Regions from separate parts of the Halomonas sp. HAL1 genome, predicted to be linked through region 2. Evidence: predicted binding sites of a transcription regulator. Region 2 holds the regulator's gene; each other region holds the start of a gene.
The links. The regulator LexA, encoded in region 2, represses DNA repair genes until DNA is damaged. The targets are predictions, from matches to a motif close to TACTGTNTANNTANACAGTA.
Positions count from the first base shown of each region.

Region 1: the regulator LexA is predicted to act here: its motif matches at 2,046-2,065, upstream of Q3Y66_RS11815 (PA0069 family radical SAM protein).
Region 3: the regulator LexA is predicted to act here: its motif matches at 2,226-2,245, upstream of recN (DNA repair protein RecN).

Region 1 is NZ_CP130610.1:2,513,987-2,524,556, forward strand. Features, by position in the region: gene pgi (glucose-6-phosphate isomerase) at 1-441, shown strand, start outside; gene Q3Y66_RS11805 (DinB family protein) at 576-1,112, opposite strand; gene Q3Y66_RS11810 (SDR family oxidoreductase) at 1,184-1,912, opposite strand; gene Q3Y66_RS11815 (PA0069 family radical SAM protein) at 2,082-3,164, shown strand; gene Q3Y66_RS11820 (helix-turn-helix domain-containing protein) at 3,206-3,511, shown strand; gene Q3Y66_RS11825 (cation-translocating P-type ATPase) at 3,493-5,706, opposite strand; gene Q3Y66_RS11830 (hypothetical protein) at 5,712-6,068, opposite strand; gene ctaD (cytochrome c oxidase subunit I) at 6,073-8,613, opposite strand; gene coxB (cytochrome c oxidase subunit II) at 8,610-9,689, opposite strand; gene Q3Y66_RS11845 (DUF2231 domain-containing protein) at 9,725-10,186, shown strand; gene Q3Y66_RS11850 (CopD family protein) at 10,197-10,570, opposite strand, start outside.
Region 2 is NZ_CP130610.1:2,288,612-2,299,181, reverse strand. Features, by position in the region: gene ung (uracil-DNA glycosylase) at 1-488, shown strand, start outside; gene upp (uracil phosphoribosyltransferase) at 582-1,211, shown strand; gene Q3Y66_RS10750 (uracil-xanthine permease family protein) at 1,299-2,531, shown strand; gene mobB (molybdopterin-guanine dinucleotide biosynthesis protein B) at 2,590-3,153, shown strand; gene moaC (cyclic pyranopterin monophosphate synthase MoaC) at 3,159-3,956, shown strand; gene moaE (molybdopterin synthase catalytic subunit MoaE) at 3,959-4,414, shown strand; gene Q3Y66_RS10730 (ribonuclease J) at 4,451-6,061, opposite strand; gene purU (formyltetrahydrofolate deformylase) at 6,292-7,146, shown strand; gene Q3Y66_RS10720 (energy-coupling factor ABC transporter permease) at 7,170-7,841, shown strand; gene lexA (transcriptional repressor LexA) at 7,851-8,531, opposite strand; gene Q3Y66_RS10710 (TetR/AcrR family transcriptional regulator) at 8,799-9,476, shown strand; gene Q3Y66_RS10705 (L,D-transpeptidase) at 9,454-9,990, shown strand; gene nagZ (beta-N-acetylhexosaminidase) at 10,055-10,570, shown strand, end outside.
Region 3 is NZ_CP130610.1:284,189-294,758, forward strand. Features, by position in the region: gene fur (ferric iron uptake transcriptional regulator) at 1-361, shown strand, start outside; gene recN (DNA repair protein RecN) at 505-2,178, opposite strand; gene grpE (nucleotide exchange factor GrpE) at 2,389-3,030, shown strand; gene dnaK (molecular chaperone DnaK) at 3,189-5,123, shown strand; gene dnaJ (molecular chaperone DnaJ) at 5,273-6,418, shown strand; gene Q3Y66_RS01415 (DMT family transporter) at 6,508-7,407, shown strand; gene Q3Y66_RS01420 (ABC transporter ATP-binding protein) at 7,385-8,134, opposite strand; gene Q3Y66_RS01425 (iron ABC transporter permease) at 8,128-9,213, opposite strand; gene Q3Y66_RS01430 (ABC transporter substrate-binding protein) at 9,203-10,336, opposite strand.

The sequences.
Region 1 (10,570 bases), 230 kb from region 2:
GGAGTCGAAGACCACCACTTCGCTCTATTGACCAATATGCTCGCCCAGGCCAACGCCTTTATGGAAGGCAGCCAGGGGGACAGCAAAGAGCTAAGCCAGCACGACCCCTACAGCTGCCCCGGCAACCGACCTTCCAGCACGCTACTGCTGGACGAGCTAACGCCGAAAAACCTGGGCGCGCTGATTGCGCTTTATGAGCACAAAGTGTTCGTCCAAGGAGTTATCTGGAACATCAACTCGTTTGACCAGTGGGGCGTACAGCTCGGCAAACGCATCGCGGGTGAAATCAGCGAACGCATCGACGCCCACGCCGCCGACTTCGACGCCTCCACTCAAGGCCTGCTGGAACTGGTTCGTGCTCACTTCCCTAATGGCGGCAGCGAAAAGGAAACCGGCCCGACTGCCAGTGCCGATAAAAAGCCCGCGAGGAAGAAGCGCTAGGCTAGTTTGGTAACCGGGTAAAAAAACAAATGCCTTGGCTTTCTCAAGCCAAGGCGTTTCGCAGCCCTGAAACCTTCGGTTCGTAATAACTGACGGTTTCCAGCAACTCGGTTTCCGGCGTCTAAGCATACTTCTTAAGACTCATTCGGAATCAGCTCCAATAGATCAGTGACACCAATATCGATACCGGCCTGGGAGAACAAAGTACTTACCTGCCCACGGTGGTGGGTTTGGTGATTGAAGAAGTGAACAATCAGGCTTGAGTAGCACCTGCTTGACTCCACTCCCTTAGTGTTTTGGTAATTCAACACGGTATTGAGGTCGTCGTCAGTCAGCGCGGCTATCCAGTTGATAATCACGCTATCTAGCCATTGGCGATGCGCCCTCAGGCCTTCCAAATCGTCAAACATGTTTTGATCAAGGCGCTCTGGAATGGGCAAAGGAATCATTACCGCAAGCGTTGTAGCTGAGGAAGTATGGGTTGCAAACCGCTTAAGCCAGAGAGTGTCGGCAACCACGATGTGGTTTAAGGTGCCAAAAATAGAGCCAAAGAACGCACCTCTATCGTTGCTTAGCTCTTCGGCACTCATCTGGCTAGCGGCGCCGTACACCTTGGCGTTCATCCACTGATTGTAAGTGGCCAATTGCTCGAAGTGTTGTTGAAGTTTCATGGATTAAAAGACCTTTCCTTGTCAAAAGCAGCATCCCTACAGAACGCGTTAAATATGGGCAGATAACCCCGCTACCGCCCGCCTGCTACATCAATAAATGACCCCGTCACGTAAGAGGCTTCGTCCGACAGCAACCAGGCGATGGTATTCGCCACTTCTTCCGCGGTACCGCCACGCCGCATGGGAATCTGTGGTGCTAAGCGATCGACTCGCCCAGGCTCGCCACCATCGGCATGCATATCAGTGTAGATAAATCCGGGACGAACGGCGTTAACACGAATCCCTGAGGCAGCCACTTCAAGAGACAACCCCTTGGTTAGGGTATCCATGGCCCCTTTCGATGCAGCGTAGTCAACATACTCAAAGGGCGAGCCTGTTTTTGAGGCAAGTGATGAAACATTGACGATGGCACCACCTGCTTGGAAGCGCCTGACGGCTTCCCTGGAACAGAGAAAGCAGCTGACCACGTTGCTATTGAGTACTTGGTTAAAGCGCTCAAGCTCGATATCCACCAGCTTGGATTGAGTAAACAAAATCCCTGCATTGTTGACCAAGTGGGTAACACCGCCAAAGTGCGCCTCAGCGGCATCAAACAGGCGGACAACGTCTGCTTCTTTGCTGACATCCGCTTGATGGGCAAACGCCTGGCCCCCATCCCGTACAATGGAATCGACCACCTTATTCGCACGGTCTTTGTTCGCCAGATAGTTGACACACACCGCATAGCCTTTGGAGCCAAGCAGGATTGCTGTTGCTGCCCCAATACCTCGGCTTCCGCCTGTCACAATAACAACGTTCATAGTGCTTCCTCGCTTTTTAGCTACCTAACCCACCTAGCACATTACCCCCCGTACTAGTGGCTTGGGTAGCTCCATCATGCTCCCTAGCGAATTAACTCATTTACTTGCTATTGATTTCTTTAAACCCGGCAACTACTGTATATATAATCATATTAACAGAGGTGATTCCATGGCATCTCTTGGCCCCCCTTTCCAGCCAAACTCTTACAAGGGACGCGGAGCGACCTATGACCCGCACAACCGTTTTGCACCTAGCCATAGCGTGGTGGAAGACGACGGTTGGTGGCGTGAGGAAGCCTCTACGACCATCGCCACCGAAGTGCGCGAGGAAGTGAGCAAGAGCGCACTGTCGTGGAATAAATCACCGGACTTGCCATTTGACCGCTCACTGAACCCTTATCGTGGTTGTGAACATGGCTGCGTTTACTGCTACGCACGCCCCTCCCACGCTTACTGGGATTTATCGCCAGGGCTGGATTTCGAAACCAAGTTGATTGCCCGCAGCGGGTTGGTGGAACGGTTAACAGAGGAGCTTTGCCACCCCAACTATGTGTGCCGCCCGATCAACCTTTCCGGCAACACTGATTGCTACCAGCCGTTAGAGGCTACTTATAAAACCACACGCCGCTTGCTGGAGTTGCTGTTGGAGTGCCGCCATCCGGTAACGTTGGTAACTAAAAGTACGCTGGTGCTACGCGATCTAGAACTATTGGCAGAGATGGCAGAGCATCGCCTGGTGCGTGTGTTTGTTAGCTTGACCAGCCTGGACGCCAATTTAAAGCGTACGCTAGAACCACGGGCGGCGTCGCCTCAGGCGCGCTTACGGGCTATTCGTGAACTTAATACCGCGGGAGTCCCAGTCGGCACATTGATTTCGCCGGTTATTCCAGGGCTGACTGATCATGAAATTGAAAAGCTTCTAGAAGCAGCCAGCCGTGCAGGGGCGAGAACGGCGGCCTGGATGCTACTGCGCTTACCTTACGAAGTGGCGCCGCTGTTTGAAGCGTGGTTGGAAGCTCATTACCCAGAACGCGCCGCCAAAGTGATGAGTCTTATGCGCCAGTGCCGGGGCGGCAAAGCCTATGATGCCCAATTTGGTAAGCGCTTTCGTGGTGAAGGGGTATTCGCGGATTTAATTGCCCAGCGCTTTGCCCGCGCCAGCCGCCAGTGGAACATGCAGGATCGCACCGAGCAGGGCTTGAACACGCGAGATTTCCGCCCACCACGGGCGCAGGGCGACTTATTCCTTTAAGCTAAGCAGCGCTTTAATCAATTTGCTGTTAAGGAAGCCTAATGTCCGCGCTTAGCAAAACGAAATCGAGTTTTTACCGACGTTTATACGTGGCCCATCTGATCGAACATGGCGCTGCCAGCGTGCCTGCACTCATTGAAGCCACCGGCATGCCACGGCGTACCGCCCAGGATACGATAGCCTCCCTTGCCGAATTAGATATCGAGTGCGTATTTACGAAAGATGAAGGCGAGCGCCACAACATTGGCCGCTACCAAATACGTGACTGGGGGGCGATTGACCCACGTTGGGTGGCAACGAATGCCGAGCGGCTTAAACAGGCACTCGGCTATTCCGGAACCCTCTGATCGTTTTCCTCCGGCTCGGCCCACGCTAACCGTGCGGCATTGAGCGTGACACTCAGCGAACTTGCCGCCATGGCGAGTACCGCGACCAGTGGCGGAATGGCCATCACAGCTACCAGCCCTAGTGCCAGCGTATTATAAAGTGCCGAGAAGAACAGATTCTGCACCATGATGCGCCGGGTGCGTTTAGCAATGCTAAGCAGTTGCACTACACCACCCATTCCCGGCGTCATGAGCTGTGCAGAAGCCCCTTCACGGGCGGCTTCGCTGGCACTTAGCGGGGCAATACCCACATCAGCCGCGGCCAAGCTCAACGTATCATTCAAGCCATCACCCACGTAAAGCGTTGGCGATGGTAGCGCCTGCAACAGCCTCGCTTTGGCTTCAGGCGAACGCTGGGCATAGCAAGCTTCTCGGGCAAGCCCTATCTGCTCACCCAGCCAGCTAACGGCCCCCTGCCGGTCGCCGCTAATCATCGCTACCACATAGCCTGATGCGAGCAGACGCTTCATGCTTGGAGCGGCATCCCCCACCGGTTGATCAGCCAGATAGAACGTGGCCAGCCAGCCCGCTTCGTCAGCCAACATCACTTGAGAAGCAAACGTCAGCGCGGGGTCTTCAGCTTGAAATGGCAACGCAATCTGCTGACGAGTTAGCCAATTAGCGCTGCCTAGCGTTAGCCACTCGCCGCTATTTAGCTGCACTCGGCGCCCTTCCCCAGGCGATTCATTTACTTCTATATTCTGATCCGGATTCTGCTCAGGGTGCTGATCACGTTGATCATCCGACCAGTGGGTTAACGCGTGCGCTAGCGGATGTTCGCTTCCAACGACGGCGGCGCTTAATTTGCGCTGCACAGTATGCTTATCAACGCCCTCCCGCGCCTGCCAATGCAGCACGGAATGATTGCCGATCGTTAAGGTGCCGGTTTTATCCAGTGCTACCGAGCGAATGCGCGCCAAGGTTTCAAGCGCTGCCGGGTCGCGTAGCGCAATACCTTGCTGCATGGCCTGACTGCTACCGGCAAGGCTTGCCAACGGCACGGCAAGCCCCACAGCACAGGGGCACGCCACCACCAGTACGGAAAGCGCCCGCACAAAGGCCTCTTCCCAGCCCGTTCCAAATAACAGCGCAGCAGGCAGCGTCAGCAACGCCAGCACAAGCGCTAAGGGGCTTAGCCAAGCGGCAAAGCGGTCAGCTAGCTTCTGCAGCTCGCCTTTTTTGGCCTGATAGCGGCGCATTTCGTCGCATAGACGGTCTAACCGGCGCTTGCCTACCCCGGCGCTCACCTGCATTACCAGCGGCGCTGCCCCCAGGTAGCGGCAGCCTGCATAGACCTTCTGACCTGTATGAAAGTGGCGCGGCAGGCTTTCACCGGTCAGCGAGGCGGTATCGATCCAGCCAGGCGCCTCCAGAGTGCCATCAAGCGCTACCAGCTCACCTGGCGCTAACTCGGCGCGCATTCCTGCGGCCACTTCATCGGCAGGAACCATTACCCAATGTTCATGTTGGTAAACGTTTATGTTCGCGTTCGGTATTGTTAATGCGTCCAACGCTTTTAACCCACGGTGACGGCACAGCGTTTCCACTAACCGCCCGACTAGCAATAGCACAATCAGCATCACCGCCGTATCGAAATATACTTCCGATGAACCGCGCCATAAAAGCCCGATCGAGACGAGCACCGCGCCAAATACACCAAGGCTGACGAGCACATCCATCCCAGGGCGTTTGGCTAGCAATGTACGCCACCCCGCTCGGTAAAACGGCACGCCCGCAAACAGCACCACGGGAAGTGAAAAAGCACCCGACACCCATGCCACTACCTGCTCGACCTGTTCATTGGGCAAGGCGGATGCGTAGACCAGAACTGAGGCAAGCATGGTCCACATGCCAAATAGCGAACCCACCATCAGCCTAAGTGTGAGGTAGCGGCTCTCCTCTTCCAGTCGCGCATGGGCATCGCCCACCGGCTCAAGTTCCGTCAGCCGGTAGCCTAGTCGCTTAACCTTTGAGGCAAGCACTGAGAGCTGAGTCGCGGCTGGCGTGCCGCTTATACAGAGCGTGGCGCTGGGATAATGCACGCTAACGTCGTGCACGCCATCACTCCGTTTGAGGGAGCCTTCTACGGCCAACGCGCAACTGGTGCACCACATACCGTGAAGGGTATAGAGCTTGTCTGCGTTAGTGTCAGTCATACCACTCACAGGCAAGGCGGAATACCGATGATGGGCATCGCTGCAAACAATACGCCGAAGGTAGAAAAGAGATAGAGCCCGGCAGAAACCCGTGCATTAAAGCGCAGCCGCCCGGCATGACGTTTGCTCATGCGGTAACACCCCACCGTTAACGCGGCTAATAGCGCAACGGCGGCAAGACTGACCATAAGCAGCAACGCATTAACGAGGGTAAAAACACCTTGTTCTGGGTCAGGGGGAATGACTTCACAGGCCACAGCATGGCCACCGTAAACTGTTACAAACCAAGCACTCCAAAGCGTTAAGCTAATAACAAAGTGTAATGGGTGAGTGAGGTGTAAGCGCTGCATCACGATGGTCATCCGCCTAACTCCCTATGACACGGGGCAGCACGGCAAGCGCGCCCACGATGATCCAGAACGTCGCCACGTTATAACGCCACAATTGAGCAACGACAGCGGGCTCAAAAGGTGCATGGACGCCCACATAGCCATAACCCACCCGTAGGCCCTGAAGCAGCGTTAGCACAGCACCCAAACCTCCATGAAACAGTGCATACGCTAGACCCACCATAATGATTGCATCATGAGAGTTCTCGGTAACCGCAAGGTCTGCGCTCAGCAGTACCCAAAGCGTGATGCCCACCTGCAAAAACCCAAGCGCACTAATACTGAACATGCCTAGTGACAGCCCAGCATCACGCTGCTGACGCAACCCACTTATCAGTTTTTCGAGGATGCCTGCACCTACCGTGAGTGCTCCACCAGCCAACAGCAGGCCCACCAGGGAGAGCGGTGAAACCTCAGGCATTCGCCATTCAGGCGAGACCGTCCAAAGGTAGAACCAGCCAAACAAATAGGAAAGGAAGAACGAGCCATTAGCGAGCATGGTTATCGACATTGCCCATAGCCCGGGGCCATCCATGGTTCGCGAGTGCAGCGGAGGATCGCCGGGTGCCACCCGTGCATCAGGCGCAGCTTTTGGATGTGCACCGTTTTCCCATGACCAGCGCAATAGAAACAATCCAGCGACCACCACGGCGATAACGGCCAACGGGTAAAGGCGAGTCAGCAGACTTAAACACACCACTGCCAACGCCATCGCAGCGAAAAGCGGCCACCAAGAGTTACCTGGCAGGTGAATAATTTCGCGCACTTTGCCGGTTAACGGGTCGGTTCCCCACATTTCACGTCGCCCATGAGTCGCTACCGCCAAACTATGCTGGCCTTCCGCTATAGTGCGCGGCAAATCAGGGTCATCCCAAAGCGGGTGGCGTGTCTCGATTTTTGGCAAACTGACAAAATTATAGGCGCTTGGCGGCATGCTATTGGCCCACTCAAGGCCATCAGCATTCCATGGATTAGGCTTAGCGGGCTTGCCAAAACGGAAGTGTAGAGCAAAATCCAGCAGCACCATGGCAATCCCCGCCGACATAATGAAGCCGCCTACTGAAGAAATTAGATTAAAAATATCCCAACCCATGCCCGCGTCATAAGAGTAAACACGGCGCGGCATACCCAGCAGCCCGGTCCAGTGCATAATCAGGAATGTGGTATTAAAACCGATGAATGTCAGCCAGAAGCCCCATTTACCCAGCGTTTCAGAAGGCATACGGCCTGAAAAGAGGGGCAGCCAGTAGTAAAGCCCGGCGATCAGCGGGAAGAACATCCCGCCGACTAAAACGTAGTGCATATGTGCCACCACGAAGTGGGTATCGTGCACTTGCCAGTTAAACGGCACCAGCGCCAGCATTACCCCCGTTAAGCCGCCGCACACAAAAATGATCAAGAAGCCTAATATCCATAGCATCGGCAGCTTCATCTTCGGCTTACCCAGCCATAACGTCGCCAGCCAAACAAATACCTGAATCGCCGTGGGCACCGCGACCAGCATACTGGCAGCTGAAAAGAAGGCTTGAGCCAGCTGGGGAATCCCCACGGTAAACATATGGTGGACCCATAATCCAAAGCTGATAAAGCCGGTGGTGACAATGGCAAAAACCACCCAGCCATAGCCCACAATCGGACGGCCAGCGAACACCGGTATCAGCGTAGACACTATCCCCGCCGCCGGTAAAAAGATGATGTAAACCTCAGGGTGACCGAACAGCCAGAAGAGATGCTGCCAAAGAATGGGGTCACCGCCCCCGGCCACGTCAAAAAAAGGCATCCCCGCGGCACGCTCGAGCTCAAGTAAAATACTGCCCAGAATCAGCGGCGGGAAACCGACCACAATCATTAAAGCCATCGCGAGAATGTACCAGGCAAACAGCGGCATTTTATGCAGCGCCATTCCTTGGGTACGCGTACGCAGTATTGAAACCACCAGTTCTACACCCGCAGAGAGGGCGGAGATTTCAACAAAGGTGATCCCCAGTAGCCAAAAATCCGAACCTAAACCAGGTGAATACTCGCTACTACTGAGCGGGGTATACATGAACCAGCCGCTGTCCGGCGCCATTTCTAACACCAAACTAAACGTTAAGATGATCCCGCCGAATAGATAGCACCAGTAGCCCAGCGATGTTAGCCGTGGGCAGACCAGATCGCGGGCACCGATCATCTTGGGAATCATGTAAATCGCTAACCCTTCCAGCATAGGAATAGCGAACAGGAACATCATCACCGTGCCATGCATGGTGGTGACCTGGTTATAGATATCCGGTGTCATGAAATCTTGATCAGAAAGCGCCAGCTGGGTGCGTACCAGCATGGCCAACAAACCGCCGATCAAGAAAAACACCATCCCAGTGACCATGAATCTCAGGCCAAGGGTGGTGTGGTTTACAATGGTCAGTGCTTTTAAGCCGCGCGGATTTCCCCAGATCTCATGCAGATCGTTGTGCAACCGCTTAGGATTTTCGGGTAAATCGCCCGGTGGCGTCACTTCACGATTAATGGTCGTCATGGTGTCAAGCTCTCCAGCCAAGCACCCAGGGACGCCAAGGTAGCGGTGTCAATATCATCATGGGGCGGCATTTTATTGCCTGGTTTTAAACGTTGATGGTGTTGCAGCCAGTGGGTCACCGCGCCCTCTTCCATGGCCATAATGCCCGCTCCTAAGCTGGTACGGCTGCCTAAATCAGAAAGGTCAGGCCCTTCTCCAGCCGTTGAGAGCCCGGCTACCCGGTGGCAGCTCGCGCAATGGGTCATAAATGCCTCCCTGGCAGGTTCATGCTGTTGGTCGTTTGTCGCTAGCGACGACAATTCATCCGTTTGACGGTCAGCCAACCAAGCGTCGTACTCGTCGCGCTCGACAGCTTCTACATAGAGCTGCATCTGGGCATGCTGGGCGCCGCAGAACTCGGCGCATTGAGCGCCAAATACCGCTGGCTCATCCGCTTCCAAGCGTATTTTATTGATGCGCCCTGGAACCATATCAATCTTGCCACCTAACCGCGGCACCCAAAAGGCATGGATCACATCGGCACCGGTGACATGAAAATCAATGGGCTCACCCGCCGGCATGATGAGTTGATTAGCAGTCACCACTTCGCCGCCTTCCGCTCCTGGGTAGCGCACTTCCCACCACCACTGATGGCCGATGACTTCAATCACTTCCGGTGGATCACTTAAAGGCAGCGTTAACATACGTTGCCCCGTCGGCACACCAAAAGTTAACAGCGCGATAATACTGGCGACTGGCAGTATTATCCCGCCGCCGACAATCCAACGCCGTGCCACCCGGCGCTCTTCTACCGGCGTGCGTGCCACCTCTTTACGCTTAAAGGTATACAGCCAAAAAACGGTGACCATTACCAATACGACGGTGCCAAAGCCTAGCATCACCCACCAAATCATCACCACATCTCGCGCAGCTTGGCCTGCCGGGTCTAGAATAGACTTATCGCCCGCGCAGCCGGTTAGCAGTAATCCAGCTAACAGGGCGAGCAGAATGCCCAGCCGGTTGACCCTCTGCTGGGTTAAGCGTTGAATACTTGTTAAGCGCTGGATACGTGTTAAACATTGAAGTCTAAGCCTCATCCCTGAATTCCTTTTTCTGCCCACAGGAAGTGACCATGGCAAAAACTCGCCAACTCTCGATCGTAAGCCGCGCCTCTATCGCCGGCCACCCATTGCATCCAGTGATGATTCATTTCCCGGTCGCTGCACTGTTGGCGCTGGTGGCCAGCGATATCGGCTTTTTGCTGAGTGGTGATGAATTCTGGCTGCGCGCCAGCTTGTGGCTGGCTGGCGTCGGTGCGTTTGGCGGCTGGATTGCCAGTACGGCGGGGATTATTGACTTGGTCACCGTGCCGCGTATTCGCCGCCTTATTACCGGTTGGAGTCATGCCATCGTAGCGGTCGTAATGCTCTCGCTGGCGTCGCTGAACTGGCTGCTGCGCTTTAACGACGCCAGCGCGATTTTGCCCTGGGGATTGGCCGTATCGCTGATCACCGCTGGCTTGATCGCCGTGGCGGGCCTGCTGGGCGGCCAACTGGTGTATGAACATGCGGTCGGTGTCGACGTTGAGGACTAGAGCCACAGTGTTAGCTCCAATCCAGCGGTTTTGCTAATACAAAGCCTAGCACACTGAGAATGGCCACTAACGCAACGCATAGCGCTGTCCAGTTGGCGGGCTTCACCCAACGGTAGTGGCCCTGTTCAAGGCGCAGTATTAACCAGCCAAAACAGCCATGAGCGGCCACCATCGCCACCACGGCGCCAAGCTTTAAGATTAACCAGCCGCCCAATATGCCATGGATAAGAAACAACAGCGTACCCGACGCAATCGCCACTAAGGCGGCAGGGGTAGCAAAAGAGATATAAAAAAACCGCGGCATTGGCGGCGTACCCTGTGCAAAGCCCGAGTCTTTACGTAGCTGCAGCGTTTGGCTGAGCAAAGCGGGCAAATACAACAGCG
Region 2 (10,570 bases):
ATCCTTACCACGGCCCCAACCAGGCTCATGGCCTCTGCTTTTCCGTGCAGGCGGGTGTTCCCGTGCCGCCATCGCTGGTTAATATCTATAAAGAGCTGGCTAGCGATGTAGGGTTTACGCCTGTTCGCCATGGCCATCTCGAAGCATGGGCTAAACAGGGCGTGTTATTGCTCAACACATCGCTGACCGTGGAGCAGGGCAATGCGGCCTCTCATCGCGGCAAGGGATGGGAGGTATTTACTGACCGCGCCATTGAAACCGTTAGCCAGCATGCGTCGCCATGTGTGTTTTTGTTATGGGGCAGCCATGCGCGCCAGAAGAAGGCGTTAATTGACCAGCGTCGCCATTTGGTACTTGAAGCCCCGCACCCGTCGCCGCTCTCCGCGCACCGAGGTTTTTTTGGCACCCGGCATTTTTCGCAAGCAAATCAATTCCTGCAAGCGCAGGGGCGCACGCCTATCGAGTGGCAATTGCCGGAAACCCCTTAACCTCCTATTAGGTTGCGGGTAGAATGTGCGCAATTTTGCGTCTAGTGACATACCCAGATTGTCATTTTGAATCCCCAGCTGTGAGGAAGTCCCATGAGTGTTTACGCCATTAACCATCCGCTTGTTCAACATAAGCTGGGACTGATGCGCGAAGTTGATCTGAGCACTAAGAGCTTTCGTGAGCTGGCAGGTGAAGTCGCTAAGCTATTGACCTATGAAGCAACCAAAGGTCTTGAGCTGGAAGATCACGAAATCCAAGGATGGAACGGCGAGCCGATTGCAACACGACGGCTTAAGGGTAAAAAAGTTACTGTGGTACCGATTCTGCGCGCAGGCTTGGGTATGTTAGAAGGAGTAACAGACTTAATTCCCAGTGCTCGAGTCAGTGTTGTCGGTCTTTACCGCGATGAAGAGACGCTTGAGCCGGTCCCGTATTTCGCCAAATTCGCTAACGATATCGAAGAGCGTATGGCAATCGTAATTGACCCCATGCTGGCCACCGGTGGTTCAATGGTGGCTACGTTGGACATGCTGCGTGAGCGTGGCTGTGTGCATATGAAGGTGATTGTGCTCGTCGCTGCCCCTGAAGGCATTAAACGGGTGCAGGAAGCGTATCCCGACATCGAAATTTACACTGCTTCGGTCGATGACCGGCTCGATGAAAATGGCTATATCGTCCCTGGACTAGGTGACGCAGGCGATAAGATTTTCGGAACGCGCTAAGCGCCTTTTTTAAACTAGCCCCTCACGCTTCGCGTTAGGGGCATTTTTTTGCATAGCTACTCTCTAATAATCACTAGGAATTCTCTAATGCGTGAAGCTAACAGCCAAGCAGAGTCGTGGCCAAAAGTAGTCTTAACCGGTGCACAAATGCTATTTGTGGCTTTTGGTGCCTTGGTGTTAGTACCGCTTTTAACTGGACTTGACCCGAGTGTTGCATTGTTTACTGCTGGGGCTGGCACGTTGATATTTCATGCAGTGACGAAGCAAAGTGTGCCCGTTTTTTTGGCCTCTTCGTTTGCTTTTATCGCGCCTATTCAAGGGTCGGTAGCAAGCTTTGGTGTGCCGGCCACGATGGGCGGTCTGATGGCCTCAGGGCTGGTATATGTCGCGATCTCCCAAGCGGTGCGATTAAAGGGAACCGCTTGGCTGCACCGCTTACTGCCTGCCGTAGTAGTCGGGCCGGTAATCATGGTCATTGGCTTGGCGCTGGCGCCTGTGGCTGTCAGCATGGCAACCGGTGAAACCAGTGACAATATCGGCTATGGTCCGGCCATTTTTCTCTCAATGACCAGCTTATTGGTGACTCTGTTGCTGGCCGTCTTTGGCCGTGGTCTGCTCCGCCTGGTGCCGATTATGGGGGGTATCGTCACGGGCTATTGTTTGGCGTTATTAATGGGGTTGGTAGATTTTACCCCGGTACACGAAGCGGCGTGGCTCTCGGTGCCCAGCTTTACCGCCCCCAGTTTTCACTGGGCCGCTATTCTGTTTATGATCCCAGTCGCTATCGCTCCGGCGGTTGAGCACATTGGTGACATGGTCGCTATTGGCTCGGTGACCCGCAAAAACTATTTGGAAAAACCCGGCCTGCATCGCACCCTGCTAGGCGATGGGTTGGCGACTAGTGTGGCAGCGCTATTAGGCGGCCCCCCGAATACTACCTACTCGGAAGTGACAGGGGCTGTAACGCTGACTCGGGCGTTTAACCCCAAGTACATGATTGTTGCTGCGATTTTTGCCATCGTGCTGGCGTTTGTGTCCAAGCTTGGTGCGCTGCTGCAAACCATACCCGGCCCGGTCATGGGCGGTATTATGACGTTGCTGTTTGGTTCTATTGCGGTCGTGGGTATGAACACGCTAGTGCGAGCAGGGCAGTCGCTGACGGCACCTCGTAATTTAGTGGTGGTCTCGCTCATCCTGGTATTTGGAATAGGTGGTATGCAGTTTGGGGGCGGCCAATTTACCCTGCAAGGCGTGAGCTTGGCTGCACTGGTAGGTATTGCGTTGAACTGGCTATTACCCAAGGCGCAAGAGGGCGAGTAAAGTCATCCTCTTTAACGCTGTGAGCATCGTATGAGTGGCAAGTAGGAGGGTAGGCTGTATGAGTAACGAACTAACCGCATCCTTCCCCATTCTAGGGATTGCTGCCTGGAGCGGTACCGGCAAAACGACGCTGTTAGAGAAGCTGCTGCCTCTATTAGCTGCGCACGGTTTGAAAGTAGCCGTGATTAAACATGCTCACCACTCGTTTGAAGTAGACCAGCCTGGAAAGGATAGCTATAAACTGCGCAGTGCGGGCGCGGCGCCTGTACTAGTCGCTTCACGGCAACGATTTGCACTGATGCAGGAAACGCCCGACCAGGAAGAGCCCGATTTAGCCGAGTTAATAACCATGATGGTGCCGCACCATCCCGACTTAGTGATTGTCGAAGGCTTTAAAGCCTGGCCGATCCCTAAGCTGGTGCTTTATCGCGATGGCGTGGGTGACTCGGCCATTTTAACTGACCCATGGGTCGAGGCGGTTGCATTAAGCGCGCCATCGCCTATTGATTTAACTTCTTGCGTAGCGCAGTTAAATCTTGATGATAGCGACGCAATCGCGCGCTGGATAGTGACCTGGATAAACGCAAAAAAGCAAACCGTGGCTTCAAAAAAGGAAAGGTGACCAACATGCATCTAACCCACCTCAACACCCGGGGCGAAGCCAACATGGTGGATGTCGGCGATAAACAAGAAACGCGCCGCGAAGCCGTCGCCTCGGGGCGCATTGTAATGCTGCCTGAAACGCTGACGTTGCTCAGCGAGGGGGGATTACCGAAAGGAGATGTCCTGGCCACCGCCCGTATCGCGGGTATTCAGGCGGCAAAACGCACCCATGAATTGATTCCGCTCTGCCATGCCTTGGCGCTATCAAAGGTGTCGGTTGAATTCGAGATCGACATGGCCGAGTCCTGTGTGCATGTAACGTCGCTGTGTCGTTTAAATGGTCGCACCGGTGTTGAGATGGAAGCGCTGACGGCCGTTTCAGTCGCCTGCTTAACCCTCTACGATATGTGCAAAGCGGTCGATAAGGGCATGCGTATTGACGCGATCCAGCTCGATAGCAAGCAGGGCGGCCAACGCGGGGATTATCAGCGTGTGAATAGGCAGTCGCCTATCGTGACGGGCGAAGGCACGTCAGGAGAAGTAAGCCTGGGTGAGCGCTGTCCCTCCCCCTGTGTGCGGGTTAAATTTCTGGCTGAACTGCGCGAGCGGGTAGGTGAAAGCGAGGCGACTGTCGGGCTGGACCAGCTTGCTAGTCGCGATATCAGTGGTTTAAAAGCAGCGCTGGCCGAGCGCGATGATCGGTTTAAATTGCTTACTGATCAGCGTACGTTATGCGCCATTAATCAGGTAATGGCAAACGATGATGCGCTAGTGACCGATGATGACGAAGTGGCGTTTTTCCCACCGGTCACAGGGGGGTAACGGTGGATATTAAGGTAGCGGTGCAAGCAGCGCCATTCTCAATGGACTACGGCTATAGCGATGCATTAGCCGGGCGCAGCAATATTGGCGCGGTGGTGAGCTTTACCGGACTGGTGCGTGATTTCAATGAAACGCCCGATGTGACGGGGTTAACACTGGAACATTACCCCGGTATGACCGAGCGCACGCTAACGGAGATTGGCGAGCAGGCTTGGCAGCGTTGGTCGCTACAAGCGGTGCGGATAATTCATCGCGTCGGTTACCTGGGCCCTGGCGACCCCATCGTGAGAGTGCTAGTGGCTAGCGCCCACCGCCGGGAGGCGTTTGAAGCCTGCGATTTTATTATGGATTTTTTAAAAACCCAGGCGCCTTTCTGGAAGAAAGAGCACTCCACTCAGGGAGAATATTGGGTCAAAGAACGCCACTCTGATCAAGAAGACGCGGCACGCTGGGAGTGAGTTTGCCACGTCTTGCTACTCCGCAATGATGCACCACTAACGATTGGCAGCATTGTCTAGGGTGATGGCCTCTGGCATTTCGGCGGCCATAATCTGAAGATGCACATCGGGCAGGTGCTGCATATGCTCCGCCAGCCAGTGTACCAAGCGAGGCTGCAGTGCTTGGCGAAGGTCGGCCAGTGTGTCGGCGGCAATCTCATCAAGCTGATCATCCAGCCAATCACTAAAGCTATCTTCATCCAGCGGGCTGGCACCCGTCGCATCCAGCATCAAACGTCCAATGCGCGCCCAGCCCGTATCAGTCGCGGTCACTGGTAGTGCTAGGTACAAACTGCCACGACGTGCCGTACTGGCGTCTTTTACTTCCAACCCTGGGTGAGGAACCACACTGTTTTGACTGACGATGCAGGGCGGCTGGGGATAGCGTGCCTCGCAGCGCAGCCCTTGGTTATCAAAGCTGATTAAATCGCCATTAACTGGCGACAAAGGTGCGCTAATCCCTAATTGACTGGCAATTGCCTGATGCGCCTGCTGATGCCTTGCTTCGCCGTGGACGGGCATCAGATGCTTCGGCTTAATCCATTGATAGAGTTTGATTAGCTCATCATGCGCGGGGTGCCCAGTAGCATGTAACTCGGGATGGTTGATTTCGTCGTAAATACGAACACCTAACTGCGCTAAACGTTTTTTTAGCTGTTCAATAGGGCGTTCGTTGCCTGGAATGGCCTTAGCCGAGAAGATGACATTATCGCCGGGCTGAAGATCAACAAAGGGATGGCGGCCCTGAGCAAGGCGCTGAAGCGCGGCACGCGCCTCACCCTGGCTACCGGTGGCGATAATGACCACTTCATCCGGGGGGAGATAACCCAGGTCGTGATTGGGTACCAGCGGCGGTAAGTCATCCATATAGCCAAGCCCACGCGCAACGCTAACCATTCGCTCCATTGAGCGCCCCATTAAGCTGATGCGACGGCCACACTGATGCGCTGCGCGCCCGATAGCCAATACCCGCGCAAGGTTACTGGCAAAACAAGAGACAACTACACGGCCCTGGCAGTTAGCGAGGGTTTTTACCAATGCTCTCGCCACATCACCTTCACTGCCGGAGTGGCCTGGCATGGGGGCGTTGGTGGAATCGCCGACCACTAAATCGACCGGGGCCAGCGCTCTAAACTGTGCCGCGCTCACCGGAGAGCCGATAAGCGGCTCAGGATCAAGTTTCCAGTCACCGGTATGTAAAACACGATAGCCACCAGCCATTATCATGATGGCACAGCTTTCAGGTATTGAATGCGTCAACGGCAAGTAGCGTAGCGTAAACGGCCCGCTTTCAAGTGCCTCACCTGGTTCGATGACATGAATAGCAGCGCTGCTAAGTTGATGTTCAGCAAATTTAAGACGTAACAGCCCCGCGGCTAATGGCGTGGCATAAATAGGACAATTCCACATCGGCCAGAGCCAAGCGACGGCACCTATATGGTCTTCATGGCCGTGGGTAATAAATAGTGCTTTCGGGACTATCCCTAATGCTTTTGGTGTATCAAGATTAGGCACTTGTAGCGGTGAGTTGGGGAGATCCTGGCGAATCATCATGCCGCAGTCGACGACAATCCAGTGATCGTCGTAGCCGTAGAGCGTTAGATTCATACCAATCTCACCGCATCCCCCCAGCGGCAACATGCGCAGCGGAGGACGACGACGGGGACGAATTTGAACGCGTGAAGAGTGCATCAGTTATGAAAAGCCTAAAAAGTAGTGACTCAACTATACGGGAAGGCAGGGGCGGCTAACAATCATCCTTGGCCTTCCGATACACTATGCAACCTAAGCCGTTGGTTTGTCATAATTACCTTAGAAATAGGTCAAGAGTCGCTCACATGTCCCATTATTATCGTTTAGTTGTGTCCTGCCCTGATCGGGTAGGTATTGTGGCCCGAGTATCGAGCTTTATTGCTAAGCAAGGGGGGTCTATCACTGAAGCAAGCCAGCACTCCGATTTAGAAACGGGCTGTTTTTTTATGCGTTACGAAATCTTGGCGGATTCAGTGGGGATGTCGGTGGAGGCGCTACGTGCAGCGTTCGAGCCGGTGGCGATCGAATTTGATATGCAGTGGTCATTGGTGGATACACAGCAGCGCCGCCGGGTGGTGTTGATGGTCTCTAGAGAGTCACACTGCTTGGTAGATTTGCTTTATCGCTGGCAGGCGGGTGAGTTGGATTGCGATATTGTCGGCGTCATTTCCAACCATGACGATATGCGTTCATTGACCGAGTGGTACGGCATTCCTTATCACTATGTGCCAGTAGACCCCGATAACAAGCAAGTGTCGTTTGCCAAGGTGCAAGCAGAAATCGATAGTGCGCGTGCTGATTGCGTTGTGTTGGCGCGTTATATGCAAATTCTGCCGCCTGACCTGTGCGCACGCTATGCAGGGCGGGTAATTAATATACATCACAGTTTTTTACCCTCTTTCGCTGGGGCGAAGCCCTACCACCAGGCATATCAGCGGGGTGTGAAGCTGATTGGCGCCACCTGCCACTACGTCACCGAGGAACTCGACGCGGGCCCGATTATCGAACAGGATATTCATCGCGTTAGCCACTGCCATACCCCAACCGATTTAGTCCGCTTTGGGCGTGATGTTGAAAAAGCCGTTCTCGCACGCGGTTTACGCTGGCATCTTGAGGATCGTGTTTTAGTGCATGGCAACAAGACCGTGGTATTTAGCTAACGCTCGTAAAGTGAGAAGCCGCTATGTCGTTCGCACAAACTGTACTGGCGCCCTGGGCGCTGATATTCACCTCGCTACTCTCGTTAGGCGTAGTGGTGTGGGCTCTTTGGCGGCGGCCCTGGAAAGCGCTACTGGAAGACAATGCCCTTCAGCACCGTTGGTTAGGCGCAACGCTGGCAGTGGTGCTGATGTGGCAGCTACGCGCTCAGGCGGTCGACTGGCTAACGCTGCATCTCGTCTTTACGGTATTGATGACACTCGTGTTTAAAGCGCCACTAGCGCTGCTCAGCAATGTACTCATCAATGTGGCAATGGTGGTTATCGGCCGCAATGAGTGGACGCTGCTGGGCGCGAATGTACTGGTAACGGGCATTGTTCCGGCTGCCATTATTGGCACAGTGTGGCGGCTGGTAGATCGCCGCCTGCCGGATAACCTGATGGTTTTTCTATTTGCCTGCGGATTTTTTGGGGCGGCGTTGGCAACATTAGGGGCAGGGCTGGCTGCCGTGCTGCTGATTATCGTGGCAGGCACAGACCCTAACGCTATCTATCTTGCTCAGGAGTATGCACGCTTCTTACCTCTACTAATGCCTTCAGAGGCGTTTATTACCGGGATGCTGCTGAGTATTTTGCTGGTCTATCATCCTAATTGGGTGGCCACCTTTAATGACCACCGCTATATCGACATGCAGTAGCGACGGTGGTTAGCCCAGTGCTTGACCATTACCGCCACGAATAACGCCAACGCCGACACCTTCGATATCGAGTGACTGTGAACGCAGGTCGATTTCAATGGGCGCAAAGTCTGCATTTTCCGCAAATAGCGTTACTTGGTGGCCCTGGCGTTTGAAGCGCTTGACGGTTACCTCATCATCTAGGCGCGCGACTACAATCTGGCCATCGCGCACCCGCTCGGTACGGTGAACTGCCAATAAATCACCTTCTAAAATACCAATATCCTTCATCGAAAGGCCTCGCACACGCAGCAAATAATCGGCTTTAGGAGTGAAGTACTCGGCTGGCAGAGGGCAGTAACGGTCAATATGCTCAGCAGCTAGGATAGGGCTCCCGGCGGCTACTTCGCCAATCACCGGTAGGCCAGCAGGCGAGGCTTCAATATTGGCAGCGGGCAACGCGCTTACGGTGCTTTCTACTACCTCTTGGGGCTCTTGATTAGGTAGGCGAATACCGCGTGACGTATTGCGAATAATGCGAATAGCGCCTTTACGCTCTAGCGCGCGCAGGTGCTCTTCCGCTGCGTTAGGTGAACGGAAACCCAGCGCTTTCGCAATTTCAGCACGGGTCGGAGGGTAGCCAAATTCGCCCATGGTCTTAACAATAAAATCAAATACGTGCTGTTGGCGAGCGGTTAGCGGACGCGACATACCAGACTCCAATAATAGTGAATAGACAGTAACAAAATAAATGTCGACTTAATCGATAAGTGGTTAAGTATACAGTATGTTCCTCTGTCCAGTATATGTCTTGTCAACCCCTATCTAGAAAGGCCCCGAATTTTTCCTAATCGTTTTAAACTAAGCTTCTACTGATATAGGCAGCCATATTTCATCAGAAAATCAAGCGTTGAGCCCACCAACGTTATGGCATAGTATTTTGCTATGTTTTAAACACTCGTTTCCCCGGAGAGCGGCATGGCTCAATCTGATACGGTAACTCGAATACTCGACACCGCGGAAGTGCTGTTTGCTGAGCGAGGTTTTGCTGAAACATCGCTGCGCAACATCACTAGCAAAGCGCGCGTCAATTTAGCGGCGGTGAATTACCATTTTGGTTCCAAAAAAGCCTTAATTCAGGCCGTGTTTTCACGCTATCTGGACCCGTTTACCCAGCGTTTTCATACCGCGCTTGATGAGCTTGAAGCCCAGCATGCAGGGCGCGTTATTCCGTTGGAAACGCTACTCGAAACAATGGCGACTACCGTGCTGGCAGTGCCTGCCGAGCGCAACAGTTTAAAGGTGTTTATGCGCTTGCTGGGCCTGGCCTATAGCCAAGCGCAGGGGCACCTTAGGCGTCATATTCAGCAAGAGTATGGTGATGTGTTTACCCGCTTCACCGAGCTAGTGCGTCAAGCAACGCCCGACTTGCCTGACGCGGAACGCTTTTGGCGGCTACACTTTATGCTTGGTACGGTGATTTTTACGCTTTCAGGCCTTGATGCACTGCGCGATATCGCTGAAAAGGATTATCACGAGCAGGTCACCGTGCGGGATTTGGTTAGGCGGTTGCGCCCGGTAGTGGTGGCTGCCATGAATGCACCGTTGCCCCCAGCACTTGAAGAAGGAAAATATGCGAACGCCCAAGCTCGCTGAGCTTCCCCCTGTAGAGGACATCTGGTTGGAAATCGATACCACCCAGCAGCAGCTACGCTGTTGGCGAGGGCCGAAGGTGTTGCATGAGTGTGAGATATCGTCTGGCCTCGCGGGCATTGGTGAGCACAATGGTAGTGGCAAAACACCCCATGGTTGGCACTATATAAGAGCCGCGATTGGCAGCGGGATGCCTGATAATGCGGTATTCCGTGGTCGTCGCTGGACGGGTGAGGAATTTTCTCCTGCGCTAGCTGAAGCATATCCGAAGCGGGATTGGATTTTGACCCGCATCCTGTGGCTATGCGGATTAGAAAAAGGCGTGAACCGTGGTGGACAGGTCGATTCACAGCGTCGCTATATTTATCTTCATGGTACGCCACCTGATCAGCCCATGGGCGTTGCTGCATCCCACGGATGTATTCGTTTACGCAATAGTGATTTGCTCTATATCTTTTCGTTAGCGTTACCAGGTACCCCCGTTTGGTTGCACGGCGGTCGTCAGTCGTTTGACTAATCCGTTTTGACACCGCTAGACGATCGTCTAGAATCACCGCCTCTTTTTTAATGGACCTATCACGATGACTCAACCGTTAGGCCCGGTCATGCTCGACCTTGAAGGCCCGAAATTAACGGCCGCAGAAAAGCGCTTGCTGCTAGAACCGTCGGTAGGGGGGGTTATTCTGTTTGCCCGCAATGTCGAGAACGGCTATCAAGTACGCCAACTCTGCAGCGATATTCGACGTGTGCGTGCGGACTTATTGCTTGCTGTTGATCAAGAGGGTGGCCGCGTTCAGCGCATTAAAGAGGGGATGACGCGCCTTCCCGCCATGGCTCGCATTGGGGAGTGTTATAGCGCCAATCCCGATGACGGTCTTGCGCTCGCAAAAGATGCTGGCTGGCTATTGGGCATGGAAATGGCTGCCTGCGGTTTGGATCTTAGCTTTGCTCCGGTACTGGATGTCGAAAGCGGCGTCTCAAGTGTTATTGGTGACCGAAGTTTTAGCCGCGATCCGCAGCATGTGGCTCAGCTTGGCAGCGCCTTTATTCAAGGGCTCCATGATGCTGGTATGGCCGCTGTCGGGAAACACTTCCCC
Region 3 (10,570 bases), 2.0 Mb from region 2:
TCAGCACCACCTTAGCGCGGAAGAAGTGTATAAAACACTGATTGATGCGGGCGAAGATGTTGGCTTGGCAACTGTATACCGTGTACTGACTCAGTTTGAGTCGGCGGGGTTGGTTATTCGTCATAATTTTGACGGTGGCCACGCAGTATTTGAGATGACCCAAGAGGATCACCATGATCATATGGTGTGCCTGGAAAGCGGTGAGATCATTGAGTTTGTTGATGAAATCATTGAGCGTCGTCAGCAAGAGATCGCTGAAGAGCATGGCTACGAGTTAGTGGATCATGCGCTAGTGCTTTATGTTCGTCCGCGTGGCTCCGATGTCACCCGCCAAGACAGCGGGCCAACGAACAAGAAATAATGTTCGTGGATAGACACTGCACGCGGCTCGAAAATATGAACGCCCCTGCATTACCTGTTTAAATTCGCCATCAATGGAATTTGTCAGGTAATGAGGGGCGTTTTATTTTGCCGCGTATAAAGTACTGGTAGATGCTCTTCTAGTCAGTGCGGCGGGCGCTGGCTAGCGTGTAGCATTTCACGGGCATGGGCGAGGGTTTGGTCAGAAAGCGTCACGCCGCCCAGCATGCGTGCCAGCTCGCTGATACGCCCTTGTTCATCGAGCAGCGCCATCTGGGTCAGCGTGGTGTCGCGTTTTGCCTGTTTCTCGATATGCAGGTGCTGGTGCGCCTGGGCCGCCACTTGGGGTAGGTGAGTCACGGTCATTACTTGGCCGTTTTCACCTAGCTTGCGCAGTAATTGACCAACGATTTCTGCGGTCGCGCCCGAAATGCCCACATCCACTTCGTCAAATACTAAGCTAGGCACCGTTGAGTGCGTCGCCGCGACCACTTGAATCGCCAGGCTAATCCGCGACAATTCGCCGCCGGAGGCGACTTTCGTTAGTGGCCGCGCAGGCTGACCGGGGTTAGCGCTGATCAAAAATTGCACACGATCAAGGCCTTCAGGAGAGGGCGCCTCTTTCGCGGTGACCTCTACTTCAAAGCGGGCCTTACCCATGGCTAAAAAGCCCAGCTGTTGCTGCACTTCTTTGCCCAAACGAAGCGCGGCTTTTTGACGGCTCTCGCTGAGTTTTTTCGCTTCCTGGTGATAGCTTTCGCGTAGCTCCACTACTTGTGCACTCAGTGCCTCAAGATCATTCCCTCCCTCTTCTAACTGCGCGACTTCTCGCTGTAGGTCAGCATGCAGGGCGCATAGCTCGTCGGGGGCAACGTGGTGCTTGCGAGCAATTCGATGTACGTCGGTCATGCGCTCTTCCACCCAAGCCAGCCGCTCAGGGTCGAGCTCGGTGGTGCTGGCGAGACGATTGAGCTCGCTGGAAGCCTCTTCCACTTGAATACGGGCATCGCTCAGCATGGCGAGCGTATTGGCCAGCGTGCCTTTGTCGCTACCCGGCAGCGCGCTTAAATGGGCGGAAGCCTGGTTGAGTAGCGAAAGCGCGCCCCCTTCATCGCTGGCGCAACAGTCAGCGGCAAACTGTGTCTCACGCAGCGTCTCCTCAGCATGCGCGAGCGTGTGCTGCTCTTCTTCCAGGGTGGCCAGCTCACCTTCTGCTAAACCGAGCTGATCCAGCTCTTCTACCTGATAACGCAGTAGCTGCCGTTTGGCTTCTACTTCGCTGCCTTCTTCGCTTAGCTTTTTCAGCTGCCGACGCGCATTGCGCCACTCGCGAAACGTAATGGCCAGTTGAGCGGTTGCGTCGTTTAGGCTCGCGTAGTCATCGAGTAAGGCAAGGTGGGTCTCCTCACGCATTAATGCATGATGGGCGTGCTGACCATGAATCTGGATCAACTGCTCGCCGAGGGATTTGAGGTCCGAGATAGTTGCTGGTTGGCCGTTAATCCACGCTTTGGAGCGTCCGTTGGCAGTCACGACACGGCGCAGCAAGCACTCATCAGCAGGGAGCTCACGGGCTGACAGCCACTCAACGGCAGCGGGCAGGTGCTGGATATCGAAACGGGCGGAAAGGTCGGTACGCTCGCGACCATGGCGAACGCTCCCGGCATCAGCGCGTTCGCCAAGGCATAGCCCTAAAGCGCCCAAAAGAATCGATTTGCCCGCCCCGGTTTCCCCGGTAATGGCCGTCATGCCACCGGTTAGGTCGAGTTCTAAATGATCAACGATAGCGAAATCTTGAATAGCTAGCTGAGTAAGCATGACGCCTCCCGAGACGGTACAGCATTGAAGCTGGATACTTATCCAATAGTTGTTGATTTATACAGTAGTTAATAACTCACTTCAATGCACCTCTTGAGATGGAATTTATGGCCCCCATATAGCGTGCATGATCAGTTAAGGCTAGTAACTAACGGCTTACTTCTTTGCGCGCAGCCCGCGTGGCAGCGCCCTACTTAATAGGAGCACAACATGGCGAAAGAACCGCAAACACCGATGGATGACGAGCTGGCCCGCCACGAGCAAGAAGCGGATGGCGTCGAACAAGCGGAAGAGCAGGCCGCCGAAGAGCGCTTGATGGAAGGCGAGCTGGAAGGATTGATCAATGACGAAGAGTCGTTTGAAGGCAGTGTCGATAATCCTGAAGCAGAAATGCTGGCCGCTCAGGTAGGCGAGCTCGAGCAGAGCTTGGCCGAGGCCAAGGATCAAGCCCTGCGCGCCGCTGCGGAAGCGCAAAACGTGCGTCGCCGTGCTGAGCAAGAAGCCGAGAAAGCGCGCAAGTTTGCCCTAGAGAAGTTCGTTAAAGAACTGCTGCCGGTCGTTGATAGCTTGGAGAAAGCGCTTGAGACCATGGAAGAGGGAGCCTCGGAGATCCACCGCGAAGGCGTTTCCATGACCTTGAAAATGCAATTGGATGTACTCAACAAGTTCGGCGTGGAAAGCATTGAGCCCCACGGCGAGCCTTTCGACCCTCAAGTGCATGAAGCCATGACCATGGTGCCTAACCCGGATCTTGATCCCAACACCGTGATGGACGTTATGCAAAAAGGCTATTTACTCAATGGACGCTTGGTGCGCCCGGCCATGGTCGTAGTGAGCCAAAAAGCCAATTAAGCAAATGGCTGCGTAGGGTAAGAAAGCAGGGTGTGAAAAAAAACCCTTGAAAAGTCAGCGGCGGCCCCCAAATAAAGGGCAACCCCGCGGGGAAACCCGCAGACAAGCTTTAAAAGCTAAATTTCAGTTTTGTAACAACCGAATTCGAGGTTATTGCTATGGGACGTATAATTGGTATCGACCTGGGCACCACTAACTCTTGTGTGGCCGTGCTCGATGGTGACAGCGCTAAAGTTATTGAAAACGCCGAAGGCGGCCGTACAACGCCTTCTATCATCGCTTATACAGACGATGGCGAAACGCTGGTCGGTCAGGCGGCTAAACGCCAAGCGGTGACTAACCCAGAAAACACGCTGTACGCCATCAAGCGCCTTATTGGCCGTCGCTTTAAAGACGACGTTGTCCAAAAAGATATCAAAATGGTGCCGTACAAGATCACCGAAGCAGATAACGGTGATGCCTGGGTTGAAGTAAAAGGCAAAAAAATGGCACCGCCGCAGGTTAGCGCGGAAGTGTTGAAGAAAATGAAGAAGACCGCCGAAGACTACTTGGGCGAAACGGTCACTGAAGCGGTTATTACCGTGCCGGCCTACTTCAACGACAGCCAGCGTCAGGCGACCAAAGATGCCGGCCGCATTGCCGGTCTAGACGTTAAGCGCATTATTAACGAGCCGACCGCTGCCGCACTGGCCTACGGTATGGACAAATCCCGCGGCGACAAAACCATCGCGGTCTACGACCTGGGTGGCGGTACTTTCGATATCTCGATCATCGAAATTGCCGATGTTGACGGCGAAACCCAGTTTGAAGTGTTGGCCACCAACGGTGACACCTTCCTGGGCGGCGAAGATTTCGACTTGGCGCTGATCAACTATCTGGTTGACCAGTTCAAGGCTGACAGCGGTATTGACCTGTCTGGCGACAATCTGGCCATGCAGCGTCTGAAAGAAGCCGCTGAGAAAGCCAAAATTGAGCTTTCCAGCGCTCAGCAGACTGACGTGAACCTGCCTTACATCACCGCCGACAACACTGGCCCGAAACACCTTAACGTTAAGGTGACACGCGCCAAGCTGGAGTCGCTGGTAGAAGATCTGGTTCAGCGTTCACTCGAGCCGTGCAAAATGGCACTGAAAGATGCTGGCTTGTCTGCGTCTGAAATCGACGAAGTGATCCTGGTCGGTGGCCAGACACGTATGCCGATGGTGCAGAAGAAAGCCGCTGACTTCTTCGGTAAAGAAGCACGCAAAGACGTTAACCCGGACGAAGCGGTTGCCGTTGGTGCCGCGATTCAGGGCGGCGTACTCGGTGGCGACGTTAAAGACGTGCTGCTGCTCGACGTTACTCCGCTAACTCTGGGTATCGAAACCCTGGGTGGCGTGATGACGCCGCTGATCGAAAAGAACACCACCATCCCGACCAAGAAGACACAAACCTTCTCAACGGCGGATGACAACCAGACGGCCGTAACCATTCACGCCGTACAGGGTGAGCGTAAGCAAGTGTCGCAGAATAAGTCGCTGGGTCGTTTTGATCTTGCTGACATTCCGCCTGCACCGCGCGGCGTACCGCAGATCGAAGTCGCCTTCGACTTGGATGCCAACGGCATTCTGAACGTATCGGCGAAAGACAAGGCCACTGGTAAAGAGCAGTCGATTGTCATCAAGGCGTCTAGCGGCCTGTCCGAGGAAGAAGTCGAGCAGATGGTGCGCGATGCCGAAGCTCACGCCGAAGAAGATAAGAAGTTCGAAGAGCTGGTGCAGCTGCGTAACCAAGCTGACGGCATGATTCACGCCACACGCAAAACGTTGGAAGAAGCAGGCGACAAAGCGACTGACGACGAGAAGCAGGCGATTGAAACGGCCATCAGCGAGCTGGAAGAAGCGGTTAAAAGCGACGATGTCGATAACATTCAGAAGAAACTGGATGCATTGACTGAAGCCTCTGGCCAGCTAGCCCAAAAGATGTACGCCGAGCAGGCAGAAGCGGCTCAGCAAGAGGGCGGTGAAGGTGCCGAAAACACAGGTTCCAAGCCGGAAGATGACGTGGTTGACGCCGAGTACGAAGAAGTCAACGACGATCAGAAAAAGCAGTAACAACCTCTTTCTGCCAAGGAAAGCGGTGACGCGGGAGCTTACTCCCGCGTTGCTGTTTCCGCGGCCAAAACGCACGTAGCTAACGGAATAGATCATTACCTAGCTAAAAGTGCAGTTGAGTGCGTAGCTAACCAGGAGGCGTAGGGCCTATGTCCAAACGCGATTATTACGAAGTCCTGGGTGTCGAAAAAGGGGCCGATCAGAAAGAGATCAAGAAGGCCTATCGCCGTCTGGCGCAAAAATTCCACCCTGATCGAAACCCGGACGATAACACCTCAGCGGAAAAATTCCGTGAAGTGTCCGAAGCGTATGAAGTGCTTAGCGACGGCGAGAAACGCGCAGCTTATGACCAGTTCGGCCATGCAGGCGTTGATGGCCAAGGCGGCGGCGGTGGTTTCGGCGGCGCAGGCGCTGGTGATTTCAGCGACATTTTCGGCGATGTGTTTGGCGATATTTTTGGCGGTGGCGGTGGCCGTCGTCGTGGCCCCAACGCCCCGGCGCGCGGTTCCGACCTGCGCTATAACCTAGAGCTGGATCTGGAAAACGCCGTTTCAGGCACCACAGTCGATATCCGCGTACCGCGGCATATCGAGTGTGACCGTTGCGATGGCGGTGGTGCGGAGCCGGGCTCTTCTAAAGAAACGTGCCCTACCTGTCATGGCCACGGTCAAGTGCGTATGCAGCAGGGCTTTTTCGCCGTGCAGCAAACGTGTCCCACCTGTCATGGTTCTGGTCAGCACATTAAAGTGCCGTGCCACAAGTGTAATGGCGAAGGGCGCGTACGTGAGACACGCACGCTTTCCGTGAAGATTCCGCCTGGTGTAGATACTGGTGATCGTATTCGTTTGAACGGTGAAGGCGAAAGCGGTATTAACGGTGGCCCGCCCGGTGATCTTTACGTGCAGGTAGCCATCAAACCGCACCATATCTTCCAGCGTGACGGTAAACACCTGCAGTGTGACGTGCCGATCAACTTCGTCGACGCGGCGCTAGGTGGCGAGCTTGAAGTGCCCACACTTGATGGTCGCGTGAAGCTGAAGATTCCGCCGGAAACCCAAACCGGCAAGCTGTTCCGCCTGCGTGGTAAAGGCGTGAAGCCCGTACGCGGTGGCATGCCAGGCGACTTGCTATGCAAGGTAGTGGTCGAGACACCAGTCAAGCTCAATGACGAGCAGCGCGACCTACTGCGCAAGCTGCAAGAGAGCTTCGACGGCAGCAACAGCCACAGCCACTCGCCGAAGAAGACTGGTTTCTTCGATAGCGTGAAGAGCTTCTTTGAAGATATGAAGCCGTAAAGCTGAGATGATGGTAGTAAGTTAGATGTTTGATTCAAAGACCCTCGGTTCGCCCGGGGGTTTTTGCTGTTTAGGAAATGCTGCGCACAATGGATCACCTTGAAGAAAAGCCCACCATGGGCATTTTGCTGCGGGTACTGTCTGGCCTGCTTTTTACCGGCATGCTGGTGTGTATTAAGGCAGTCAGTGACGAAGTGCCGGTGGGGCAGTCGGTGTTTTACCGTTCGCTGTTTGCGCTGCTGCCTATCGTCGTGTTTCTTCTGGTGCGTCGGGAGTTTCCTCGGGGGTTGGCGACGCGCCGCCCGTTGGGTCATGCGCTCCGTTCCGGGCTGGGGGCGGCAGCCATGTTTGCCTCTTTTGCGGCGGTGGCACTATTACCAGTGGCCGAAGCGACGCTGCTTGCACAGCTAACGCCGGTCTTTATGGCGATAGGAGGTGTGCTGCTCTTAAGGGAGCGTTGCTCACTTTATCGTGCGGGCGGCATAGTATTGGCGCTTGCTGGTGTCGCTGTGCTGATTTTGCCTGGGCTGGGCGCTAGTTCAAGCAATGGCCACATAACCGGGTACGCGCTTGGGGCGCTGGGTGCGCTCTTAACTGCTGGGGCGCTACTGACCGTCAGACGTATTTCGCGAACTGAAACGGCAGCATCAATTGCATTCTACTTTATTGTGGTAGCAGCGCTGGCTGGGCTGGCAACGATGCCATTGGGCTGGGCAGCGCTTAACCGGGTGGAGTTTTCGCTGCTGGTGTTATCGGGCCTATTTGGCGGCGCAGCGCACATTGCGATGACATTAGCGTTGCGCTATGCCGAGGCGTCGCGCTTGGCGCCTTTTGAATATATTGCCCTGGTGTGGCCCGTGCTCGCCGATTGGGTGCTGTTTGGAATACCGGTCTCCAGCGGCTTCCTGCTAGCGCTACCGCTCATGTTATCCGGGGTGGCGTTAGCGGCAATGGAAGGGCGGCGGCTTAAATGGCTGCTTCGACGATAAGTTGCGGTTGGCCTTTCGAGCAGGACTCGATACGCGCAGATACCCGATAAACCTGACGTAGCAGCGCAGGGGTAATCACTTCGGCGGTGGGGCCGCAGGCAATCAAGCGACCATTTTCGAGCATCATGGCGGCATCGGCGAAACGTAGCGCATGCCCCAGGTCATGGAGCGCCACCAGAATCAGCATCTGGCGTTCATCGGCTAGCCGGCGCAGCACCGTCAAAAGGCTGATCTGGCGGTTCAAATCGAGTGCCGAAGTGGGCTCGTCCAGCATCAAAATCTCGGGCTCTTGAACCAGGGCCTGGGCAGCGCTAACCAACTGGCGCTGCCCGCCACTGAGGTCGCCAATATCCCGCTCGCCAAGGGTCGCAATAGAAAGCTCCTCCAGCGCACGATCAACCTGCGCTAAATCCTCAGGCTGCACTTTTAATCCACGTCCCTGCATACGCGCCAAAAGCACTGATTCATAGACCGTCAGCACGGCCTTGGCGCCGGTGTCCTGAGGCATATAGCCCACGGGGCGCTCGGCGCTGGTGCCGCTGATAATTACTTCGCCGTCGCCTTTCAATAACCCTAATACGCGGCGAAAAAGCGTCGATTTACCCGCTGCATTGGGCCCTAGCAAGGCAACGACTTGCCCGCCTTGAAAGCAAGGTGTGGTGATCTCTTCCAGAATGGGGCGACGCCCGTAGCGGGCGGATACACGGTTAAGTTGTAGGGTTACCATGAGGCCTTCTTGTGGTTAAGCACCAAAAATAGGAAGAAGGGAATGCCCACCAGCGAAGTAATAATGCCAATGGGAATAATGGTGCCAGGAATAATGATCTTGGAGATAACCGAGCCAACGGAGAGGATAAGCGCGCCGCACAGGGCCGAGCCGGGCAAAAAGAAGCGCTGATCCTCGCCCAGTAAAATGCGCGCGATGTGCGGCCCCACCAAGCCAATAAACCCAATGGTGCCCACGAACGCCACCGCTATGGCAGCGAGCAGCGATACCAGTACCAGCACTTCCAAACGCAGCGCGCGGGGATTGACACCCATACTCTCGGCTTTGGCGTCGCCCAGGCGCATGGCGGTTAGCGCCCAGCCATGTCGGGCAAGCAGCGGCATGGATAAAGCAAGAATGCTAAGGGCGATCCAGAACTTGGGCCAGGTGGCTTTGGTTAAGCTGCCCATTGTCCAAAAGACCACTGCAGAGACCGCCTCCTGGCTGGCAAAGAATTGAATCAGCGCCATCAGTGAGTTGAAGATAAACACCATGGCGATGCCGAGCAGCACAATGGTCTCTACCGTCACGCCGCGCTTAAGGCTTAGAGCATGAATTAAGAACGCGGTGAACATGGCCATCACGAAGGCATTGATGGGCACGACAAATTCAATGGCGGCAGGCACCAGCGCCACGCCGAAGGCGAGACCCAGAGCAGCACCAAAACTAGCCCCGGCGGAAATCCCTAGGGTAAACGGACTGGCTAGTGGGTTGCTCAGTATGGTTTGCATCTGTGCTCCGGCCACCGACAAGCTGGCGCCTACCACTAGGGCCATCAGCGCGACCGGCATGCGGATTTCCCAGAGAATCACTCGCGCTTGCTGGCTAACGCTGTCCGGGGTAAACAGCGCCGCGATCACTTCGCCCAGGCTATAGCGGGCAGGCCCCAGTGCCAGATCAACACAGAGACTAAAAAACAGCGCTAACACCAGTGCCGCTAGTATCATTTGGCGGCGGAAAACCTGGCTATGGTAGAAGGCGCGACCCTGTGAAAGGCGCTCTGTGACCTCCGTTTCCGTTATCCTCGTATCAGTCGTCATGGAGCGATATCCAGTAGCCGGGCTCATAGTCGATGGGCAGGAAGCGTTCGTGCAGTTCTTCCATTGTGGCGTTGGGGTCTAGGTCGGCAAAGAGCTCAGGGTGTAGCCACTTGGCTAACTGCTGCACGGCCACGAAGTAGTAGGGGCTGTTGTAAAACTGGTGCCAAATGGCGTGGAAATTGCCAGATTCAACGGCCTTAATGCCGGTCATCGCGGTGCGCTCGGTCAGCGCTTCCAGCTTGGCGTGAGCCTGTTGCATATCTGAACCAGGCCCTACGCCCACCCAATCGCCGCCAGGTACGTAGGCATCCCAGTTGCCACCGGTAACAACCACATGGTCGGGGTTGGCGGCAATAATCTGCTCAGGGTTCAGGTTGCCGAAGCTGTTAGGAATAATCCCCTCGGCAATATTGTGGCCGCCAGCTAGGGTGACATAATCGCCAAAGTTGGCAGGGCCAAAGCTCATGCAGCACTCGTCGGAGTAGCCGCCGGCCCGGTCAATAAACACGCTGGGGCGCTCTGGGTTGGCCTCGGCGATGACATCGGTTACCCGTGCCAACTGTGTCTCGGCAAACTCGATGAATGCTTCGGCCGCTTCTTCATCGTCCATGATCTGGCCGATGATGCGCATGGAGGGGATGGTGTGCTCAAGCGGGTCTTCGCGAAAATCCACATAGATGATGGGAATGCCGAGTTGTGCCAGCTTGTCGTCGTAGGCAGCATCTTCTGTGGCGGCTTTCGCCTCGATGTTCATCAGCACCACGTCAGGATTAAGCGAGGCGGCCTGCTCGACGTCAAAAGTACCGTCTTTAAAACCGCCAAAGGTGGGGATTTCCTCAATCTCGGGAAAACGCTCCAGATAGCGAGCATAGTTATCGGGATCCGCCTGGGAAAAATCTTCGCGCCAACCGACTACATGGGCAAAAGGAGCTTCAGGTTCGAGTAAACCGAGCAAATAAATTTGCCGCCCTTCGCCTAAAATAACCCGCTCGGCAGGGGCATCCAAAGTGATTTCGCGGCCAGCGACATCAGTGACGGTGATAGCGTCAGCCATAGCAGTGGCGCCGCAAGCAAACGTGATAAGCGTACCAAGCAGGATTTTTAAGCGCGGAGAACTGAGCATTTTTTTACTCGTTGGTCGATATTGGTTAACAGGGCTGGCATCGCTGATGCGCTTTAACGGTGATAGCACATAGATGCAATTGCTATTGTAACTGATTAGCGTTTAGGAGGCATTATTGGGGTGCCGCGCTTAATGGTCAACATGCTACGCTTTGCCCTTAGCATTTATCCTACGGCGATGGCTTCACATGTTTGGCTCTAAAGGCAATGCGTTGTTGAAGGATGACTTGGTTTG